DNA from 2 places in the Streptomyces sp. NPDC091376 genome. Region 2 is predicted to be linked to the other one. Evidence: predicted binding sites of a transcription regulator. Region 2 holds the regulator's gene; the other holds the start of a gene.
The links. Region 2 encodes HspR, which represses chaperone genes until heat shock. Its sites were predicted from a motif close to TTGAGNNNNNNNNNCTCAA; they were not measured.
Positions count from the first base shown of each region.

Region 1 (7,630 bases), on a different contig from region 2:
CCCGTACGGCACGTGGAAGGTCGCCGCTATCCAGGTCGACGACCGCTGGCGCAAGGACGAGGACGACACGTCCGACTACGCCTTCCTGACGCTGGAGCCGGACGCGCGGGGCCGCCAGGTGCAGGACGTTGTGGGCGCGGCCGAGCCCGACTGGTCGTCGCAGCCGAGCCGCCGGGTCACGGTCGTCGGCTACCCCAACCCCGAGCACAATCCGGCCAACCGGCCCATCACCTGCACCACCGACGCCCGTCACGACGCCGACCAGCCCGCGCGGATGGTGCGCATCGAATGCCAGGGCTTCTGGGACGGCACGAGCGGCAGCCCCTGGCTGGCGGACTACGTGGACCCGGGCCGGCCGGGGCGGGTGATAGGCGTCCTGAGCGGGGGCGACACGGACACGGAATCGACGGCGGTGCTCTTCGGCACACGTGCGCGCACTCTGTACGACAAGGCGGCCCGCGTTCCGGTCAAGGGCACGGCGCGCTGAGCTTCGTCCGGGGACCTTCAGTCGTCCGCTTCTTCACCGTGGGCCCGCGGGCCCACGGTGAAGAGCACACCGCGTCGCCGGGTGACGGCCTGCGGACGCGGACCGTCACCCGGCGACCGGGGAACCGGAACCGGGGCGGAGCCCCCGGCGCACCCGCTACGCCGCGGCCGCCACCGGCAGTTCCGCCGGAGAGAGGGCGATCTCCAGGACCTGGCGGACGTCCGTGACCGGGTGGACCTCCAGCTTGTCCAGGACCTCCGCCGGGACGTCGTCCAGGTCGGCCTCGTTGCGCTTGGGGATGACGACGGTCGTCGTCCCCGCCCGGTGCGCGGCCAGGAGCTTCTGCTTCAGACCGCCGATGGGCAGCACCCGCCCCGTCAGGGACACCTCACCGGTCATCGCCACGTCCGTACGGACCGGCCGCCCGGAGAGCAGCGACGCCAGCGCGGTGGTCATCGTGATGCCCGCGCTCGGGCCGTCCTTGGGGACCGCGCCCGCCGGGAAGTGGATGTGCACGCCGCGGTCCTTCAGATCGGCGACGGGCAGCTCCAGTTCCGCGCCGTGCGAGCGGAGGAAGCTCAGCGCGATCTGTGCGGACTCCTTCATGACGTCGCCGAGCTGACCGGTGAGGGTCAGTCCGGCCGCGCCGGTCTCCGGGTCGGCCAGGGACGCCTCGACGTAGAGCACGTCGCCGCCGGCGCCGGTGACCGCGAGGCCCGTGGCCACGCCGGGCACCGCGGTGCGCCGCTCGGCCGGGTCCTGGGCGGCCTCGGGGACGTGGTGCGGTCGCCCGATGAGACCACGCAGCTCCCCGTCGGTGACGGTGAACGGCAGCTCCCGGTCGCCCAGTTCGTGCTGGGCCGCGACCTTCCGCAGCAGCCGGGCGATCGCCCGCTCCAGGTTGCGTACGCCCGCCTCGCGGGTGTACTCGGCGGCCAGCTTGCGCAGTGCGGAGTCGTCCAGGACGACCTCGCCCGGCTCCAGGCCGGCCCGCTCCAGCTGGCGCGGGAGCAGGTGGTCCCGGCCGATGACGACCTTCTCGTCCTCCGTGTAGCCGTCGAGCCTGACCAGCTCCATCCGGTCGAGCAGGGCCTCCGGGATGGCCTCCAGGACGTTCGCCGTGGCCAGGAAGACCACGTCGGACAGGTCCAGCTCGACCTCCAGGTAGTGGTCGCGGAACGTGTGGTTCTGCGCCGGGTCCAGGACTTCGAGCAGTGCCGCTGCCGGGTCCCCGCGGAAGTCGGAGCCGACCTTGTCGATCTCGTCGAGCAGGACCACCGGGTTCATGGACCCGGCCTCCTTGACGGCGCGGACGATACGGCCCGGCAGCGCGCCGACGTACGTACGCCGGTGCCCGCGGATCTCCGCCTCGTCCCGGACGCCGCCGAGGGCGACCCGGACGAACTTCCGTCCCATCGCGTGCGCGACGGACTCGCCGAGCGAGGTCTTGCCCACGCCGGGCGGGCCGACGAGCGCGAGAACCGCGCCCCCGCGCCGCCCGCCGACCACGCCCAGCCCCCGGTCGGTACGCCGCTTGCGCACCGCCAGGTATTCCGTGATCCGTTCCTTCACGTCGTCCAGGCCCGCGTGCTCGGCGTCCAGGACCGCCTTGGCGCCCCGGATGTCGTACGCGTCCTGCGTGCGCTCGTTCCACGGCAGTTCGAGGACGGTGTCGAGCCAGGTGCGGATCCAGGAGCCCTCGGGGCTCTGGTCACTGGACCGCTCCAGCTTCTCGACCTCCTTGAGCGCGGCCTCGCGGACGTTCTCCGGGAGGTCGGCGGCCTCGACCCGGGCACGGTAGTCGTCGGACTCGTCCTCGCCGTCCTCGCCATTCAGCTCGCGCAGTTCCTTGCGCACGGCCTCGAGCTGGCGGCGCAGCAGGAATTCGCGCTGCTGCTTGTCGACGCCCTCCTGGACGTCCTTGGCGATGGACTCGGCCACGTCCTGCTCGGCGAGGTGCTCACGCAGCTGCTCGGTGGCGAGCTTGAGCCGGGCCACCGGGTCGCTGGTCTCGAGCAGTTCCACCTTCTGGGCGGTGGTCAGGAAGGGTGAGTAGCCGGAGTTGTCGGCGAGGGCCGAGACGTCGTCGATCTGCTGGACGCGGTCGACGACCTGCCAGGCGCCGCGCTTCTTCAGCCAGCTGGTGGCGAGTGCCTTGTACTCCTTGACCAGTTCGGTGACGGAGCCGGGCAGTGTTTCGGGCAGCGCCTCGTCGACAACGGTGCCCTCGACCCAGAGGGCCGCGCCGGGACCGGTCGTACCCGCGCCGATGCGCACCCGGCTGCGGCCGCGGATCAGGGCGCCGGGGTCTCCGTCGGAGAGCCGGCCGACCTGCTCGACGGTGCCGAGGACACCGGTCGAGGCGTACGTACCGTCGATGCGCGGGACGAGCAGCACCCGTGGCTTGCCCGATGCCGAACGCGCGGCTGCCTGGGCGGCCTCCACCGCGGCCCGTACGTCGGCGTCGGACAGGTCGAGCGGTACCACCATCCCAGGCAGCACGACCTCGTCGTCGAGCGGCAGCACAGGCAGAGTGAGCGGTGTGGACGTCGAAGCCATGATCTCCCCTTCGGCAGTCAAGTTGAGCTACATGGACTCAATGCGGAAGGGGCGGCCGATGTTCCCCCGTGGCCGTTCGCTGTGAGCGATCACCCCTGTCACTTCCCGTGACCCATCAGATGTAATAGGTCAATGACATTTTTATCCATTACCGAGACGATACGGGCCTGGGTGGACGGCTGGGTCGTCTCGCGCGGTGCCGCGGAACCCGTCGGCGAGCCGTGGGGCGTCACCGTCGACGTCGGACTCCCCCGGCACACCACCCGGCACGTCCTCACCGACAACAGCGAGCGGAGCGTCCGCGAGGTGGCCGCGACGGCCCGGATGCCGGGCCGGTGGCTCAAGGTGTTCGAGGAGCAGGAGCGGGTCCTGGAGTGGCTGGGGCCGGACTGGACGCCGGACGAACCCGGCTTCCTGATGACGGCGGCTCTGACCCGGAAGGAAACGGACGTAGGGGCAGGCCACCGGCTGCGCACCTGGACGCGTGACGGCGTCACCCGGGTCCTGGTCACGACCGCGGACGGCGCCTTCGCGGCCCGGGGCCAGATCGCGACGCGGGGCACCACGGCCGTCGTCGACCAGATCGAGACCGCCGCCGGGCACCGCCGCAAGGGCCTCGGCAGCCTGGTGATGCGCACGCTCCAGAACGCGGCGGTCGAGCGGGGAGCCACCGCCGGCGTCCTGGGCGGCACGCCGGACGGACAGGCGCTCTACACAGCGCTGGGGTGGCGCACGGTCGCCCCACTGGTCAGCGTGTACTACGACCCGGCGCCCGCCGACGTCTGACGGCACGGTCGTGGACGAGGACGCGGACGTGGACGCCCGGGGAGCAGCGGCCAGGTGGCGACGCCCGCGAGCAGGGCCAGCACATGGCCCCAGTTGCCGAGCGGGTCCTCGTACGCCAGCAGGTCCCGCGCCAGGAGCGCCGAGACGCACACCAGCAGCGCCGTCCGCGCGACCGGGGCGTACAGCCCGGCCAGCGCGCCGACGCTCGCCAGCAGGCCGAAGCTGATGCCGTAGTCGAGCCGGTGCAGGGACGTCTCGGGCAGCCGGCCCGCCAGGACCCACAGCCCGACCGGGATCTCGGTGGCGAGCGTGGCCACCAGATGTCCGCCCAGGAAGACGCCGGCCGTGCGCCGGCCGCCGATGCGCCGCTCCAGGGCCGTGAGGACGAGCACGAACCCGAGGGCGTACGGGGAGGCGAGCCCGCCGGCGATCCACAGGGCACTGGCGACCAGGACGAGCGGCGGTGCCGTGGCGAGGTGCGCGACGTCCGTGCTGGAGCCGCGCAGCAGGGCGGCCACCGTCGCCGGGTCGCCGTAAGCGGCGAAGAGGGAGGTCGCGACGAGCACGAGCCCGTAGCAGAACGTGAAGGGCGTTCCGGCGGGGTCCGGGAGGAGCCGCGCGAGCCGGACGGGCCGGCGGGCCCGCGTGTGGACGCACGCGTCCGCGGACCCGCGCGACCCGGCGCGCCGCGCCGTGCAGAGCGCCTTCATCCCGGGCCGGCCCCTCTCGCTGCGACGGCTCCCGACCCTGCCCAGCAACGCGATCACCACCCGTCGCGTCCATGACCTGCGCCACACAGCCCGCCGCGCGACGGCCGCCGCTAGCCTGAGGGCCATGGAGCCCTCCAGCCGTCCCGCCGGCCACCGGACCGTCGACCGCCGCGAAGGACCGTACGGCGAGGTCGTCCTGCGTGAACGGAGCGGCCCCGAAGGGGAGATCCACGAGATCATCGCCAACGGCTGCTTCCTGATGGACACATCGGACGGCCGCTCCGAACGACGGCTCCTGGACGCCGCGTACGAGGCGCTCGACGGCCGCCCGGCCCCGTCCGTACTCATCGGCGGACTCGGCGTCGGCTTCTCGCTGGCGCGCGCGGCGGCCGAGCCCGCGTGGTCCCGTATCGCCGTCGTGGAACGCGAACAGGCGATCATCGAATGGCACATGTCGGGTCCGCTGCGGCGGATCTCCGGCGCGGCGCTCGCCGACCCGCGGACCGTGATTCTCCACACGGACCTCGTCGATCACGTCCATAACGCTTCGGACACGTATGACGCGCTCTGCCTCGACATCGACAACGGCCCCGACTGGACCGTCACCGAGGACAACGGCAACCTCTACTCACCGGACGGACTGGCCGCCTGCGCACGGCGTTTGACCCCCGGCGGAGTGCTCGCCGTATGGTCGGCGAAGCCCTCCGCCGATATCGAGGAATCCTTGCGGAATGCCGGATTCAGCGGGGTAAGGACCGAAGAGATCCGGGTTGCCCGAGGCGTACCTGACGTGGTCCATCTCGCGGTTCGCCCTGCGTAGCCGGGAACTGGTCGGTGCCCTTACGCTGCCTACCTGACACACCGATCTACACGCAGCTCGCAGTGCGCGACAGGGGCGGGGCGATGGAGCAGACACACACCAGCAACAACGGCGCGGCGGCGCACTCGACCGCGAGTGCCCAGCGCCGGGTGCTCGTCGTCGAGGACGACACCACCATCGTCGACGCCATCTCCGCCCGGCTGCGCGCCGAGGGGTTCCTGGTCCAGACCGCGACGGACGGCCCGGCGGCCGTCGACGCCGCCGAGGCGTGGCAGCCCGACCTGATGGTCCTCGACGTGATGCTGCCGGGCTTCGACGGCCTGGAGGTGTGTCGCCGGGTGCAGGCCCAGCGGCCGGTCCCGGTACTGATGCTCACCGCCCGTGACGACGAGACGGACATGCTGGTCGGGCTCGGCGTCGGCGCCGACGACTACATGACCAAGCCGTTCTCCATGCGTGAGCTGGCCGCCCGCGTGCACGTACTGCTGCGCCGGGTGGAGCGCGCCGCGCTGGCCGCCGTGACGCCCCGCAGCGGCATCCTGCGCCTCGGCGAGCTGGAGATCGACCACGCCCAGCGCCGGGTCCGCGTCAAGAGCGAGGACGTGCACCTGACGCCCACCGAGTTCGACCTGCTGGTCTGCCTGGCGAACACGCCGCGCGCGGTGCTCTCGCGCGAGCAGCTCCTCGCCGAGGTCTGGGACTGGGCGGACGCCTCCGGCACCCGCACGGTCGACAGCCACATCAAGGCCCTGCGCCGGAAGATCGGCGCCGAGCGCATCCGTACCGTCCATGGCGTGGGGTACGCCCTGGAGACTCCGGCGCCATGAACCGGCTGAGCCGGCTCCGGTCCGAGCTCGGGTCGGTCGAGATCTCGATCAAGACCAAGCTCGGCGCCCTCGTCGTGGTGGCGGTGCTCATCACGACCGGGCTCGCCCTGGTCGCTTTCAGGACCGGCGCGGAGCTGCGCTACATCACGGTCTTCGCCATCATCACCACGCTGCTGATCACCCAGTTCGTGGCGCACGGGCTCACCGCGCCGCTGGACCAGATGACCACGGTCGCGAAGTCGATCTCCCACGGTGACTTCACCCGGCGGGTCCGCGGCGCCGGCCGCCGCGACGAGCTGGGCGACCTCGCCTCCACCATCAACCGCATGGCGGACGACCTGGAGGCCGTGGACCAGCACCGCAAGGAGCTGGTCGCCAATGTCTCGCACGAGCTGCGCACCCCCATCGCGGCGTTGCGCGCGGTGCTGGAGAACGTCGTGGACGGCGTCTCGGCCGCCGACCCCGAGACGATGCGAACGGCGCTGAAGCAGACCGAGCGGCTGTCCCGGCTGGTCGAGACCCTGCTGGACCTGTCCCGGCTCGACAACGGTGTGGTCACGCTCAAGGCACGGCGCTTCGAGGTGTGGCCGTATCTGTCCGGAGTGCTGAAGGAGGCCAATCTGGCCGCCGCGCAGCGCAGGCTGTCCTCCGGCTCCGGCAGTCACACCCGCAAGGACGTCCATCTGCACCTGGACGTGTCGCCGCCCGAGCTGACCGCGCACGCGGACGCCGAGCGGCTGCACCAGGTGATGGCCAATCTGATCGACAACGCCGTGAAGCACTCCCCGCCGCACGGCAGGGTCACGGTCCGGGCCCGCCGCGGCGCACAGGCCGAGTCGCTGGACCTGGAGGTGCAGGACGAGGGTCCCGGCATCCCCGAGTCGGAGTGGCACAAGGTCTTCGAGCGCTTCAACCGGGGCGGCGTCCCGGCGCCGCACGGCCCCGGCAGCGACGGCGGCACGGGACTGGGCCTGGCGATCGCCCGCTGGGCGGTCGAGTTGCACGGCGGCCGCATCGGCGTGGCCGAATCGGCTCGCGGCTGCCGCATCCAGGTCACTCTTCCGGGAATCCAGGCCTCACGCGGTTGACGTAGGGTTCGAAGCGGAAGCGAACCGGCCGCCCGGGTCATCCGAGTGGGCGTCCGGGAAGCAGTCAGGGGTGCGGTCCACGGGGCCGTAGCCGCGATGCGTCGTACCCTGTCCGCCGGGGAACCCCGCTTGTTTCCCGCCATTTCCTACGCCGAAACCGGCTGTCAGGTGTGACTTAGGCGACGATGACCACGCCCGGCCTGCATCTCCCGGCCCCGGAGGCGTAGCCTTTATTTCCGCTGTCCATCACCTTGTGAAGCGGAAGAGGGCGGTTGCCGCCGTGTCGTCTCAGTCCCCCAGTAACTCGAGCACTTCGACCGATCAAGACGGGCAGGGGAAGAACCCCGCTGCCG
Region 1 covers NZ_JBIVUF010000024.1:29,149-36,778, reverse strand. The annotation lists gene ACIQMR_RS33825 (trypsin-like serine peptidase) at 1-487, shown strand, start outside; gene lon (endopeptidase La) at 644-3,046, opposite strand; gene ACIQMR_RS33815 (GNAT family N-acetyltransferase) at 3,179-3,832, shown strand; gene ACIQMR_RS33810 (rhomboid-like protein) at 3,805-4,668, opposite strand; gene ACIQMR_RS33805 (spermidine synthase) at 4,667-5,362, shown strand; gene ACIQMR_RS33800 (response regulator transcription factor) at 5,446-6,189, shown strand; gene ACIQMR_RS33795 (ATP-binding protein) at 6,186-7,277, shown strand; gene ACIQMR_RS33790 (multifunctional oxoglutarate decarboxylase/oxoglutarate dehydrogenase thiamine pyrophosphate-binding subunit/dihydrolipoyllysine-residue succinyltransferase subunit) at 7,558-7,630, shown strand, end outside.
Region 1: lon (endopeptidase La) is a predicted target of HspR. The motif match lies at 3,069-3,087, and genes of this name have one in related genera.

Region 2 (7,630 bases):
GTCGCGGCGGCGACCAGTGCGCTGTCCGCGATCTGCACCTTGTGGTGGGCCTCGTAGCGGCCCTTGAGCCCGCGGAGGATCGCGATGCTGTCCTCGACGGTCGGCTCGGCGACCAGGACCTGCTGGAAGCGGCGCTCCAGCGCCGGGTCCTTCTCGATCCGCTCGCGGTACTCGTCGAGGGTGGTGGCGCCGACCATGCGCAGCTCGCCGCGCGCGAGCATCGGCTTCAGCATGTTGCCCGCGTCCATGGCGGAGTCGCCGCCGGCGCCCGCGCCCACGACGGTGTGCAGCTCGTCGATGAAGGTGATGATCTGGCCGTCGCTCTCCTTGATCTCGGACAGGACGGTCTTCAGGCGCTCCTCGAACTCACCGCGGTACTTCGCGCCGGCGACCATGGCACCGAGGTCGAGGGCGACCAGCCGCTTGTCGCGCAGCGACTCGGGGACGTCGCCCTTCACGATGCGCTGGGCGAGGCCCTCCACGACGGCGGTCTTGCCGACGCCGGGCTCCCCGATCAGCACCGGGTTGTTCTTGGTGCGGCGGGAGAGCACCTGGACGACGCGGCGGATCTCCTGGTCACGGCCGATGACCGGGTCGAGCTTGCCCTCCCTGGCCGCCTCCGTGAAGTCGGTGCCGAACTTCTCCAGGGCCTTGTACTGACCCTCGGGGTCGGGTGTGCTCACCCGGCGCCCTCCTCGTGCCTTCTCGAACGCTTCCTGCAGTCTCTTCGCGGTGGCGCCCTGCCCGGAGAGCACCTCGCCGGCCCGGCCGCCCTTGGCGGCGACGCCGATGAGCAGATGCTCGGTGGAGAGGTAGTCGTCACCGAGCTCCTTGGCGCGCTGCGCGGCGTCGGCGATGACGGCGAGCAGCTCACGGTTGGGCTGCGGCGGCGCGACGGTCGACCCGGTCACGCTGGGCTGGTCCGAGAGCACCCGCTCCGCACCGGACCGTACCGCGGCCTGGTCGGCGTCGACGGCTGCCAGCAGATCGGTGATGTTCTCGTTGTCCTGGCCCGCGAGCAGCGCCAGCAGCAGATGGGCGGGCGTCAGATCGGGGTGGCCGTCGGACACGGCCCGGGTGCTCGCGGCGTTCAGCGCGTCCCGGCTCCTGTTGGTCAGCTCGGCGTCCACGTGCGGTCTCTCCTCCTCGTCCTCGGCGATGACTTCGCTATGACTCTTCCAAGGTACACAAAGTTGAGTCTATTCCACTCAAGGCATGGACCAGAGTAGTCCGGGACCGGCGCCCCCGGTAGGTTCCTGGGCATGGCCATCGACCCACGACACCCCGACGCGTCCTATCTCAGCTTCTGGCGCGAGTACCACATGTGCACGCTCACGACGCCGCGTCCGGACGGCAGTCCGCACGTCGTCGCGGTCGGCGTCACGTACGACCCGGAGGGCGGCGAGCGGGGCGTCGCCCGCGTGATCACCAACAAGCACAGCCGCAAGGTCGCGAACGTCCTGGCCGCCGGCCCGGAGGGGGCACGGGTCGCGGTCTGCCAGGTGGACAAGGGCCGCTGGGCGACGCTGGAGGGCCGCGCCACGATCCGCACGGAGCCGGACGTCGTGGCGGACGCGGTGGCCCGTTACGCGGCGCGCTACGAGCGCACCCCGGCCCCGAACCCGGACCGCGTGGTCATCGAGATCGCCCTGACACGGGCGATGGGCCGGGCCTAGAGGCCGCGGCCGTCGGCATCGCGGGCACGAGGGCACCGGGGGCACGAAGGCATCGAGGGTCAGCCTCCGGGAAACGGGCAAAGCACAGCGGCGCCATCGTGTTTCAGGTCCACGATGGCGCCGCTGTGTGGGGGAAGCGCCTGAGCGATCTTGAACGACGGGGGAACCGCTCAGGCACTGCGGGGGGTGGCGGTGGTGGTCTCGGGCTCGACCAGCTGGTGGTCCCGCTGGTCGAGATTGACGAAGATCATGCCGTACCTGATGGCACAGCGAACGGGGCGTGGGGCCCCACGTGGCCGACGAAGGCACCGGTAGGCACGGACGTCCTCGTCGTCCTCTCGGGCGACGACGATCGGCTCCCCGAAGAGAGTGACCATCAGCGAGTCGCCACGGTGGGGGATGGCCGTGACGAGATCGATGAAGTGCCACCCGGATCGGTACGCCGTCGCCATCTCCCGTCGGAAGACGCGGTCGTCCGGGGGAGCGCTCATGCGTCGACGTCCGCCGGCCCGCTTTCCCAGGTTGGCTCACCCGGCGACGCGATCACCGACGTGGATGCGGATTCCCAGGTGGGCTCACCCGGGGCCGCGGTCACCGACCCGGGGGTCGACTCCCACGTGGGCTCACCACTGCCCGCGAGACCGCCGAGAGCAGCCGCAACGGCTATAGCGCAAAGTGCACGAACCATCCTGGTCATGGCCGATCTCCACCTCTTTTAATCACTACCTCCTCCCCCGCGCATAAGACGATGGCTCACTCCGAACGCTTCCACCAGCGAGTCCAGGCATCATGTTCCTGTAATTCAGGACCCTGAGGGGGGTGCAAATGCAGGCGAAAGGGAGCGATTCGGGAGACAAGCACAGTCACGACGAGCTGTGCGAGGCCGGGAGAAACCTCTATGCGTCCGCGCTGCGCAGTGGCCGCATAGCCCGCGCCGAGGTGGCCGACACTCCGTGTCTCATCGACCTGGCCATGCTGCGCCCGGATCCCGACGACAGTGAATGGCTGCGTCCGGTTCCACCGTCCGTCGCTCTGCATCAGCTGATACACCCCATAGAGCGGGAGATCCAGGAGCGAAGGCGTCTCACGGTCTCCCTGGCGGACGCCTTTGAGCCATTCATGTCGATCAACGCGCACAGCTCGTCGGCCACACACGCGATCACCGTGCTCGAAGGCCTGAGCCTGATCAACACGACGCTGGACCGGGTCATCGCCGACTGCACGGAGGAGCTCCTGACGGTGCAGCCCGGCAGCGGGCGCAGACCGGCGACCCTCGAGGACGGGCTGCGCCGCGTCGAGATGCTCGTCGACCGGGGCGTGGTCATGCGAACGCTGTACCAGCACACGTCGCGCCACCACCCCGCGACGATGGCGTACGTGGAGCGCGTCGCCCCCTACGGCGCGGAGGTCCGCACCCTCGAGGAGATCATCGACCGGCTCATCATCGTCGACCGCAAGGTCGCCTTCATCCCGGCGCGCAGCGACCGGCGGGTCGCCCTGGAGCTGCGTCACGAGGGCCTGGTGCAGTACCTCGTCGGCGTCTTCGAGCAGTTCTGGCTCCACGGCGTGCCCTGGGACGACCAGGTCGTCGCCTACGCCCCGGAGCTGGACGGCATCAGCGGTGTGCAGCGCTCCATCGCCAAGCTCCTCATCGAGGGCCACGTCGACGAGGCGATCGCCCGTCGTCTCGGTATGAACGTCCGCACCTGCCGCGCCCACATCGCCAAGCTCGCCTCCGCCCTCGGCAGCGGCTCACGCGCCCAACTCGGCTATCTGATCGCCCAGTCCGGCATCCTGGAACACGACCACTGACTACGAACGGCGCCGCGCCCGGGTCCACGAGACCCTCGCCGACCGTGACGCGGACAGGCACGGCGAAAGGCCCCCTCCCGGTCTCCCGGGTGGGGGCCTTTCGCCGTTCGTTCCAGAGCGTTGTCCGGCGGACTCGGTCAGCCGTCCCGCTTGGGCCGCCAGACCACCAGCGCGCTGCCCTGCTGCACGTCCTGGTACGGCACCAGGTCGCGCCGGTACGACGCGTGCACCTGCGCCTCGCGCTGCTGCATCGCGACCGCCGCGCCCTCGACCGCCGCCGAAAGCTCGGCGACCCGGGACTGCAGGGCCGCGACCTGGTTCTCCAGCTCGATGATGCGCTTGATACCGGCCAGGTTGATGCCCTCGTCCTGCGACAGGGCCTGCACCTGGCGGAGCAGGTCGATGTCACGGGCCGAGTAGCGCCGGCCGCGGCCGGCGGTCCGGTCCGGGGAGACCAGGCCGAGGCGGTCGTACTGCCGCAGCGTCTGCGGGTGCAGACCGGACAGCTGGGCCGCCACCGAGATGACGTACACCGGCGTCTCGTCGGTCAGTTCGTAAGCCCTGCCACCGAATCCGGGCTGTCGACGTCGGCCGTCCATCGCATCATGCTCCCTTCGCGGCCTGGAACAGTTCTGCCCGCGGATCGAGGTCCTCAGTCGCCTTCCGGTACGCCTCCAGGGCCTCACGGGCCTCGTCGCCGAGGTCCTTCGGCACCGCGACCTCCACGGTGACCAGCAGATCGCCGCGGGTGCCGTCCTTGCGGACCGCACCCTTTCCGCGGGCCCGCATCGTACGGCCGTTGGGCGTGCCGGCGGGCAGTTTCAGCGTGACCGGGGGCCCGCCGAGCGTCGGGACCTTCACCTCGCCGCCGAGCGCGGCCTCCGTGAAGGTGACCGGCACGGTGACGGTGAGGTTGTCGCCCTTGCGGCCGAACACCGGGTGCTCGCCGACATGGACCACGACGTACAGATCACCGGCAGGGCCACCGCGCTCGCCCGGTGCGCCCTTGCCGCGCAGCCGGATGCGCTGGCCGTCGCTCACCCCCGCGGGGATGCGGACCTGCATGGTCCGGGACGACTTGGCGCGCCCGCTGCCGTGACAGACCTCGCACGGGTTCTCCGCGATGAGGCCGCGGCCCTTGCAGTCCACGCACGGGTCGGTCAGCGAGAAGGAGCCGCTGCCCCCGCGCGAGACCTGGCCGGTGCCGACGCAGGTCGGGCACACCCGCGGCGTGCCGTTCTTGTCGCCGGTGCCCGAACAGGCCTTGCAGGGCTGCTGGCTGGACATCCGCAGCGGGACCGTGGCCCCGTCCACCGCCTCGGTGAAGCTGAGCGTCACCTCGGACTCGATGTCCTGGCCGCGGCGCGGCTGCGTCCGCGGACCGGGCGCGGTGCCGCGGTTGAACAGCCCGCCGAAGACGTCCCCGAGCCCGCCGCCGAAGCCGCCGGCTCCGGCGGCGCCGCCACCCCCGGCCTGGGTGCCTCCGAAGAGGTCACCCAGGTCGAAGTTGAACGTTCCGCCCGCCCCGGGTCCTGACCGGAAACCACCGTTGCCGAAGAGGGCGCGGGCCTCGTCGTACTCCTTGCGCCGCTTGGGGTCGCCGAGCACGTCGTTGGCCTCGGAGATCTCCTTGAAGCGCTCCTCGGCCTTGGCGTCGCCCTTGTTGGCGTCCGGGTGGTTCTCCCGGGCGAGCTTCCGGTACGCCTTCTTGATCTCCGCGTCGGTGGCGTCCTTGGGGACGCCGAGAACCTTGTAGTAGTCCTTCTCGACGAAGTCCTTCGTGCTCATCGACGTCCCTCCTTCCCGTACGTCACTGCGCCGGTCACCGCACCGGTCCCTGCGTCAGCCCTCGTCCGGGCCACCGCTCTCCTCGTCCGTGGCCTGCTCCGCCTGGTCCTTCGGCTGGGCCCCTGGCTGGGGCTCGGCCACCGCGACGCGCGCGGGGCGGATGGTCCGCTCGCCGATCCGGTAGCCCGGCTGCAGGATCGCCACGCAGGTCGTCTCCGTGACGTCCGGCGCGTAGCTGTGCATCAGGGCTTCGTGGATCGTCGGGTCGAAGGGCTCGCCCTCCTTGCCGAACTGCTGCAGACCCATCTTGGCGGCGACCGTCTCCAGCGATTCGGCCACCGACTTGAAGCCGCCCACCAGTTCGCCGTGCTCACGGGCCCGGCCGATGTCGTCGAGGATGGGCAGGAGCTCGGTCAGGAGCTGCGCGACGGCGATCTCCTTGACCGTGATCCGGTCCCGCTCCACGCGACGACGGTAGTTCTGGTACTCGGCCTGCAGCCGCTGGAGGTCCAGCGTGCGCTCGTTGAGCGCGGTGCGGACCTGGTCCAGCTGGGCCGTCAGGCCGGCCTGAACCGCGTTCTGTGCTGCGTCCCCGGCCGGGGCCGCCCCCTCCTCCGCGGAGGGGGAGGCGGCCTGCGCCGCTTCGTCGGGAGTGGCGCCGGAGGGGACGTCGGGCTTCTCCTCGAAACCCGGGGTCTCCTCCGTCATCAGGCAGCGCCGCCCTTCGTGTCGTTCGGCTTCTCGTCGTCGACGATCTCGGCGTCGACGACGTCGTCGTCGGCCTTCGCCTGCGAGGCACCGGCGTCACCGTCGCCGCCCGCGGCCTGCTGGGCCTGGGCGTCGGCGTACATGGCCTGGCCGAGCTTCTGGGAGACGGCCGCGACCTTCTCGGTGGCGGTGCGGATCTCCGCGGTGTCCTCGCCCTTCAGCTTCTCCTTGAGCTCGGTCACCGCCGTCTCGACCTCGGTCTTGACGTCGCCGGGGACCTTGTCCTCGTTGTCCTTGAGGAACTTGTCCGTCTGGTAGACGAGCTGCTCGGCCTGGTTGCGGGTCTCGGCGGCCTCGCGGCGGCGGTGGTCCTCCTCCGCGTACTGCTCGGCCTCCTGACGCATCCGGTCGACCTCGTCCTTGGCGAGCGAGGAGCCGCCGGTGACGGTCATCTTCTGCTCCTTGCCCGTGCCCAGGTCCTTCGCGGTCACGTGCATGATGCCGTTGGCGTCGATGTCGAAGGAGACCTCGATCTGCGGGACGCCGCGCGGGGCCGGCGGAAGGCCCGTCAGCTCGAACATGCCGAGCTTCTTGTTGTACGCCGCGATCTCGCGCTCGCCCTGGTAGACCTGGATCTGCACGGACGGCTGGTTGTCCTCGGCCGTCGTGAAGATCTCCGAGCGCTTCGTCGGGATCGTCGTGTTGCGCTCGATGAGCTTGGTCATGATGCCGCCCTTGGTCTCGATACCGAGGGACAGCGGGGTCACGTCGAGGAGCAGGACGTCCTTGACCTCACCCTTGAGGACACCGGCCTGGAGCGTGGCGCCGATGGCGACGACCTCGTCCGGGTTCACACCCTTGTTGGCCTCCTTGCCGCCGGTCAGCTCCTTGACGAGCTCGGCGACGGCCGGCATACGGGTGGAGCCACCGACGAGAACGACGTGGTCGATCTCGGAGAGCTGGATGCCCGCGTCCTTGATGACGTTGTGGAACGGGGTCTTGCAGCGGTCCAGCAGGTCCGAGGTCAGCTGCTGGAACTGGGCGCGCGTGAGCTTCTCGTCCAGGTGCAGCGGGCCCTCGGCGGACGCCGTGATGTACGGCAGGTTGATCGTCGTCTCGGTCGAGGACGACAGCTCGATCTTCGCCTTCTCCGCGGCCTCGCGCAGACGCTGGAGAGCCATCTTGTCCTTCGACAGGTCCACGCCGTGACCGTTGGCGAACTGCTTCACCAGGTAGTCGACGACGCGCTGGTCCCAGTCGTCACCACCGAGGTGGTTGTCACCGTTGGTGGCCTTCACCTCGACGACGCCGTCGCCGATCTCCAGCAGCGAGACGTCGAAGGTGCCGCCACCGAGGTCGAAGACGAGGATCGTCTGGTCGTCCTTGTCGAGGCCGTACGCCAGAGCGGCGGCCGTCGGCTCGTTGACGATGCGCAGGACGTTCAGTCCCGCGATCTCGCCGGCCTCCTTGGTGGCCTGGCGCTCCGAGTCGTTGAAGTACGCCGGGACGGTGATCACCGCGTCCGTGACCTTCTCGCCGAGGTAGGACTCGGCGTCCCGCTTCAGCTTCTGCAGGATGAAGGCGGACATCTGCTGGGGGTTGAAGGTCTTCCCGTCCAGCTCGATCTTCCAGTCGGTACCCATGTG
Region 2 covers NZ_JBIVUF010000002.1:227,909-235,538, forward strand. The annotation lists gene clpB (ATP-dependent chaperone ClpB) at 1-1,130, opposite strand, end outside; gene ACIQMR_RS05270 (pyridoxamine 5'-phosphate oxidase family protein) at 1,263-1,676, shown strand; gene ACIQMR_RS05275 ((2Fe-2S)-binding protein) at 1,847-2,167, opposite strand; gene ACIQMR_RS05280 (helix-turn-helix transcriptional regulator) at 2,502-3,488, shown strand; gene ACIQMR_RS05285 (heat shock protein transcriptional repressor HspR) at 3,626-4,087, opposite strand; gene dnaJ (molecular chaperone DnaJ) at 4,092-5,276, opposite strand; gene grpE (nucleotide exchange factor GrpE) at 5,331-5,984, opposite strand; gene dnaK (molecular chaperone DnaK) at 5,984-7,630, opposite strand, start outside.